Regions from separate parts of the Mesorhizobium sp. M0633 genome, predicted to be linked through region 1. Evidence: predicted binding sites of a transcription regulator. Region 1 holds the regulator's gene; the other holds the start of a gene.
The links. Region 1 encodes PhoB, which activates phosphate uptake and scavenging genes when phosphate is short. Its sites were predicted from a motif close to TGTCATNNANCTGTCAT; they were not measured.

Region 1 (3,674 bases):
CATGACGATGGCCGAAACGGTCGTCGAGAAGACGAAGATCGAGGTCAAGAATCTCAACTTCTACTACGGCCAGAGCAAGGCGCTGAAGGACATCAGCCTGTCACTGCCTGAGCGCAGTGTCACGGCCTTCATCGGCCCTTCGGGGTGCGGGAAATCGACGCTGCTGCGTGTGTTCAACCGCATCTATGAGCTCTACCCAAAACAGACGGCCGAGGGCCAGGTGCTGCTCGACGGCAAGAACATTCTCGACCGGTCGCAGGATCTCAACCTCCTCAGGACCAAGATCGGCATGGTGTTCCAGAAGCCGACGCCGTTCCCGATGTCGATCTACGAGAACATCGCCTTCGGCGTCAGGCTCTACGAGAACCTCGGCAAGTCCGAGATGGACGGCCGCGTCGAACAGGCGTTGAAGCGCGCCGCGCTGTGGAGCGAGGTCAAGGACAAGCTCAACGCCAGCGGCTTGAGCCTGTCCGGCGGCCAGCAGCAGCGGCTCTGTATCGCCCGCACCGTGGCCGTGAAGCCGGAAGTCATTCTGCTCGACGAACCGGCTTCGGCCCTCGACCCGCTGTCGACTGCCAAGATCGAGGAACTGATCGACGAATTGCAAGCCGACTATACGATCGTCATCGTCACCCACAACATGCAGCAGGCGGCGCGCGTGTCGCGCCAGACCGCCTTCATGTATCTGGGTGAACTGGTCGAGTTCGACCGGACCGAGAAGATCTTCACGTCGCCCCGCGAGAAGCGCACGCAGGACTACATCACTGGCCGCTTCGGCTGAGCCGTTCCGATCATGCATATGAGGACAGGACCATGGGCGAACACACAGTCGCTTCTTTCGACGAGGATCTCGAGCAGATCAGCAAGCTGATCCGCGACATGGCCGACCTCGCCGGTTCGATGGTCGGCGGGGCGACCAAGGCCCTGTTGAATTCCGACAACGTGCTGGCGCAACGCGTCGTTTCCGACGACGCCATCATGGATGCGCGTCAACGCGAACTGGACGACCGCGCCATCACCCTGATCGCCAAACGCCAGCCGATGGCCCACGATCTTCGCCATGTGGTCGGAGCGATCCGCATGGCGGGCGACCTCGAACGCATCGGCGACCTTGCCAAGAATATCGCCAAGCGCGTGAGTGCGGTCGGCCTCAGCGCCACGCCGCGGGACCTGTCGCATTCCATCGACGCGATGGCGCAGCTGGTTCTCATCCAGGTGCAGGGTGTCATCGAGGAATATGCTGCAGGCGATGCGGCCGCGTTGGCCAAGCTGCGTGCCGCCGACGAGCGCATCGACGTCAAATACACGTCCGTGTTCCGCGAGCTGTTGACCTACATGATGGAAGATCCGCGCAACATCACCGCTTGCACGCACCTGCTGTTCTGCGCCAAGAATCTGGAGCGGATCGGCGACCATGTCACCAACATCGCCGAAAATGCGTATTATGTGCTGACCGGCGAGCAATTGCCGGTCAATCGTCCGAAGCAGGACGAAACGACAATGTCCGCACCGGTGACATGATGGGGGTGCCCAGCCGATGATCGCACCACGCATAATGGTGGTGGAGGACGAGGAGCCATTGGGTGTGCTGCTCCGCTACAATCTCGAATCCGAAGGCTACCAGGTCGAGGTGGTGACACGCGGCGACGAAGCCGAGATCCGTTTGCAGGAGAATGTGCCCGACCTTTTGGTGCTCGACTGGATGATACCAGCGGTTTCCGGCATCGAGCTCTGTCGTCGGTTGCGGGTGCGCCCCGAAACCGAGCGGCTGCCGATCATCATGCTGACCGCGCGCGGCGAGGAGAGCGACCGGGTGCGCGGGCTTTCGACCGGCGCCGACGACTATCTGGTCAAACCGTTTTCGACACCGGAATTCATGGCCAGGGTCAAGGCGCTGCTGCGGCGCGCCAAGCCGGAAGTGCTGTCCAGCGTGCTGAAGGTCGGCGACATCGTGCTCGATCGCGAATCGCACAGGGTCTATCGCAAGAAGAGCGAAATCAGGCTCGGGCCGACCGAATTCCGGCTGCTCGAGTTCATGATGCGGCATCCGGGCCGTGTCTTCTCGCGCAGCCAGTTACTCGATAATGTCTGGGGCGAGACAATCTACATCGACGAACGCACCGTCGACGTGCATGTCGGGCGGCTGCGCAAAGCCGTCAACAACGGCCGGATGCCGGATGTCATCCGCACCATCCGCGGTGCCGGCTATGCGATCAGGGAAGATTGACCCGCCTGGTCAGGCTACGTTCTTTCTGACGCTGGGCCTCATTTGCGCGCCCGGCGCGAAAATCTCCTGGTCGACGAAGCTTAGCGCCCGCATCGCGCAGCCTTCGCGGATCAGCGGCAATTCGTTCGGCTCTGTATCGAAGGAGATCGAGCCCGAATGCTGGCCGCCGGCGGTCTGGGCGATTGCCTTCCGCAAGGCCGGCTCGATCAGATCGAAGGCGGCGGCACTGGCGCCGACCATCGCGACCGGTGCCGGATCGATCAGCGCGAACAGCGAGCCGAGACCGAAACCCAGCGCTTCGCCGGCCTTGCGGTAGGCCTCGCGTTCCGGCCCATCTTTCTCGCGCGCCCGGGCCGCCAGTGCTCGCATGTCGGCGTCGCTGACGTCGGCGATCGGTTCGCTTTCTTCGCTCATCTGCCTGGCGTTGCGCCAGATGGCGTAGTTGCCGGCATAGGCCTCGATGCAGCCGCGCCGCCCGCAACGGCAGAGCGCGCCGCCCGGACGATGGATCATGTGGCCAAATTCGCCACCCGAGGAATGCGTCCCGGTGAACAGTTCGCCCTTCAGCACCAGCCCCATGCCGATGCCATGCGAAAGCAGGATGGCGATGAAGTCGTCGCGATAGCGATCCGGATTGCGCCAGCGCAAAGCCACCGCCATCATGTTGCAGTCGTTCTCCACCGTTGCCGGGATGCCGAATTCGTCCTCCAGCATGTCGGCAAAGGCGATGTCGGTCTGCGGCGTGATCGGCGACCACAGCATGGCGCGTGCAGGGGAGTCGGTAATGCCCTGAATCGCCAGGGCGATGCGGGCGACACTGCGGACGTCAAGGTCTGGATCCTGCAGCCGGCGCCGGACGATGGCCATGCATTCACGGATCAGCTCGTCGCGCGGCATGGTCAGCGTGTCCAGCCGGCGCTGTTCCTCGGCGACCACCTGTCCCGTATAGTCGATAATGGCGGCCGACAGGAAATTCAGCGACAACACCACGGTCAGCACCGCCGCCGCTTCCGGGTTGAGGGCGAGGCCGACCTGCGGACGACCGCGTTTCAACGAAACGGGCTCACTTGCCTTGCTCTCGGCGAGGATGCCTTCCCGTATCAGGTCGGAAGAGATCGCCGATATGGTCGAATGACTGAGGCCGGTAGTAGCTGCGATCTCAGTACGCGATGGCTGGCCGGCCCGGCGCACCGCCGAGATCACCATCGCCCGGTTGCGCCGGCGCAAATCGTCATGGCGGATTCCGACCGACATTGTTTTGCTTTCCTCCCGGTTGCGGCGGCCGCTCATGAACCGGAAGCCGTCGGTAATGTCCGACAAATAGTGTCGGACGCAGGCAAATAGTGTCAGATGCAGGTTGCGCTGTCATCGTTTATTCCGACGCTCGAAAAAACTCGCAGAGTCATCAAAATCCATCAGAATCGATGTTGACAGCAGCCGGAGATCG
Region 2 (3,674 bases), on a different contig from region 1:
TCGGTACGTATGTTTCGCGCTCCCGCAACGTACCGGTCAGTAACATGATAGCTCAATCCCGCCCGTTTGGCCAGCGCTACGCTTTCGTCGTGGTCGCCGTCATCTTCCTCTGCCTGCTGATCGCAGCGGGCCTGCGTTCGGCGCCGGCAGTCATGATGCTGCCGCTGGAGAACAGTTTCGGCTGGCGGCGCGACGTGGTGTCGCTGGCGGCGGCCACCGGCATCTTCCTCTATGGCCTGACCGGGCCGTTTGCCGCGGCGCTGATGGAGCGGATCGGGCTGCGCCGCACCTTGCTTGCCGCGCTGCTGTTGATGTCGGGATCGACCGCGCTCAGCCTGTTAATGACCAAACCGTGGCATCTGCTCCTCACCTGGGGCGTGTTTTCCGGCGTCAGCTCGGGTGCCGTCGCCACCGTGCTCGGCGCGACCATCGTCAACCGCTGGTTCAAGACCAATCGCGGCTTGGTGATGGGACTGATGTCGGCATCCAGTGCCACCGGGCTGCTGGTCTTCCTGCCGCTGCTCGCCTCGCTCGCCCAGTCGGGCGGCTGGAAGCCGGTCGCCATTGCCATCGCCGTGGCCACCGCCGCCTTGGTGCCGCTGGTTTATATGCTGGTGCCGGAGCGGCCAGCCGCGATCGGGATGGTGCGTTACGGTGCCGAGGCCGACGACGTGCCGCCGGTGCCACCGGCCTCGCAAGGCAATTTCCTCACCCAGACGCTGAGCACGTTGCGCCGCGCCGCCGGCACGCGCGTCTTTTGGTATCTGTTCGCCACCTTCTTCGTTTGCGGCTTCACCACCAACGGGTTGGTCGGCACGCACCTGATCGCCTTTTGCGGCGATATGGGCATTGGCGAAGTGCAGGCTGCAGGCCTGCTCTCGATGATGGGCATCTTCGATCTTATCGGCACGACGCTGTCGGGCTGGCTCACCGACCGTTTCGACCCTCGCAAGCTGCTCGGCGTCTATTACGGTATTCGCGGCCTGTCGCTGATCTATTTGCCCTATTCCGGCTTCTCGGCGACCAGCCTGATCATCTTCGCCGTGTTTTACGGACTGGACTGGATCGCCACGGTGCCGCCGACGCTCAGGCTTTCCAACGAGGCGTTCGGCGACCGCAGCGGGCCGATCGTCTTCGGCTGGATCGTCGCCGGCCATCAGGTGGGTGCGGCAACGGCGGCCTTTTTCGGCGGCACTATGCGCGAGCTGCAAGGCAATTACGAGCTTGCCTTTCTGATTGCCGGCATGACGGCAATAGCCGCCGCCTGCATCTCGCTGCTGATCAACACCACCCGCCCGGCCTTTGATCCGGAACCGCAGGCGGCTTGAGCTGCGACGGCTGAGCGCTAATCTCCCCGACGGGGAGATGGCCGGGAAGCAGCCTGAGGGGGTCGGTCCAACCGGGCTCGGCTCCTTATCGCAGGCGCAAGAGGTCGGTGCTCCATGCGAGACGACCCCCTTCTGTCGCCTTCGGCGACATCTCCCCCCCTCAAGGAGCCTCAAGGAGGGAGATTCGCCAGCCTGTTCACTGTTACGAAACCTTCATCGTTTCGAAATGTGCCTGAAACATTGAAGCTGGAGCTTGGCGGCGACGTTCAATGCCATCCAGGAGACAGCCATGAACAAGATTTCGATGACGCGGCGCGCTTTCGTCACGTCGGCCAGCGCCGTTGGCCTGGTCGGCGCCTCGGGCCTCGCCCTTCCCTATTACTCGCGCGCCAATCAGCGCCCGGCGTTCACCCATGGCATCCAGTCCGGCGACGTCGACGCCACCAGCGGCATGGTCTGGACACGCACCGACCGGCCGTCACGCGTCATGTTCGAGGTGTCGCCGACCGAAAGCTTCACCAATGCCGTCCGCCTGGCGCCGCTCGATACCTCGCCGGCCAGCGATTATACGGTGAAGCGGCTGCTTACCGATCTCGCCTCCGACCAGGACATCTTCTACCGCATGGTCGCGGCCGATCTTGCCGACATCAACGCCGTTTCCGAGCCGGTCGTCGGCCGCTTTCGCACGGCACCTGCCTCGAAGCGCGACATTCGCTTTGCCTGGTCGGGCGACACCGCCGGCCAAGGTTGGGGCATCGACGAGACCGGCATGAAGACCTACGCCACCATTGCCAAGCACACGCCCGACTTCTTCCTGCATTCGGGCGATACGATCTATGCCGATGGTGCGATGAAGGACGAGGTCGACCTGCCCAACGGCGGCAAGTGGAAAAACAAAGTGCTGATCGACGAGAAGCGCAAGGTTGCCGAGACGCTGGACGAATACCGGGCGCAGTGGAAATACAACATGATGGACAGGCATGTGCTGGCGCTCAGCGCCATCTGCCCGACCTTCTATCAGTGGGATGACCACGAGGTGCTGAACAACTGGTCGGAATCGAAGGACCTGAGCGCCGACGATCGCTACACTGAAAAATCCATCCATGTGCTGGCGGCACGTGCGGCGCGCGCCTTCCACGAAATGACGACGATCCGTTACGAGCCGTCGGAGCCGGGCCGCGTCTACCGCAAGATCGCCTATGGTCCGCTGCTCGACGTGTTCTTCCTCGACATGCGTTCCTACCGCGGCCCCAACGGTCCGGATATGCAGGAGACGATGACGCCGCAATCGCGCATCCTCGGTGAACAGCAGATCAAGTGGCTGAAGCGTGAACTGGCGAATTCCAACGCAACCTGGAAAATCATCGCCGCCGACATGCCGCTCGGCCTCGTCGTCTGGAACGACGGCACCAAGAAGGTAGGGGCCGAGGCGGTCAGCAATGGCGACAATGGCCCGGCCAAAGGGCGTGAGCTGGAAATTGCCGACCTTCTTCGCTATATAAAGAATGCGGGTATCAGCAACACTGTCTGGCTCACCGCAGACGTGCATTACACAGCCGCGCATTACTACAATCCGGACAAGGCGCAGTTCCAGGACTTCAATCCGTTTTGGGAATTCGTTTCGGGTCCGATCCATTCCGGCACGTTCGGGCCTAATGGTTTCGATATGACATTCGGCCCGGAGCTGAAGTTCATAAAGGCACCAACTGCCGAACAGGGTCAAAACCTGGCGCCTTCGGCCGGCCTGCAGTTCTTCGGGCTCGTCGAAATCGATGGCGCCACCGAGCAGTTGACGGTGCGGCTGATGGATCGCGACGACAGCGAACTCTACAAGGTCACGCTCGATCCGGTGCGGTCGGCGTGAGCGACGGCGCCACTACCCTCGGGCCAGCCCGAGGGTAGGACGTATATCAATCGGGATAGCAGACGACGGGAATGTTGGGCCAGACGGCGCTGTCGCATCCGGCATTTTGCTGCCGCTGCTTGAAGGCGGCGCTGACCGGCCCGGTCACCACCGGATCGACGCCATCGGGAGCATCGGCAAAAAGCTGCTCCGCCGACGGCTTGTCGGACGGCAAAGCAGACCGCGTCTCCTTGAACGACGCCGCCGACTGCGCCGCGCCGGCCGCGAGGAGGACGGCGAGCGCGGTACATGCCAAAATCGGCCGGAGTTTGATGCCTATCTCGATCATGAAATTCGAACTGTCCGGACCATGAAAGGTTCCGCCTTGGTTAATAATTCCACTTCACACCAAGACATTTAAGATTTGGTGACTTTATTTGGTGGCTCGCCTCCTCTTTCGCAATTGCGAAAAACCCTGTATGAGCCGCCCAACCGAAAGAGGC

Region 2: the regulator PhoB is predicted to act here: its motif matches at 1,529-1,545, upstream of NKI47_RS28370 (alkaline phosphatase D family protein).

What each region holds. Positions count from the first base shown of each region.
Region 1 is NZ_JAMYQC010000008.1:69,247-72,920, reverse strand. It holds gene pstB (phosphate ABC transporter ATP-binding protein PstB) at 1-781, shown strand, start outside; gene phoU (phosphate signaling complex protein PhoU) at 814-1,521, shown strand; gene phoB (phosphate regulon transcriptional regulator PhoB) at 1,538-2,227, shown strand; gene NKI47_RS10705 (ROK family protein) at 2,237-3,481, opposite strand.
Region 2 is NZ_JAMYQC010000035.1:62,691-66,364, reverse strand. It holds gene NKI47_RS28375 (MFS transporter) at 45-1,328, shown strand; gene NKI47_RS28370 (alkaline phosphatase D family protein) at 1,618-3,192, shown strand; gene NKI47_RS28365 (hypothetical protein) at 3,239-3,520, opposite strand.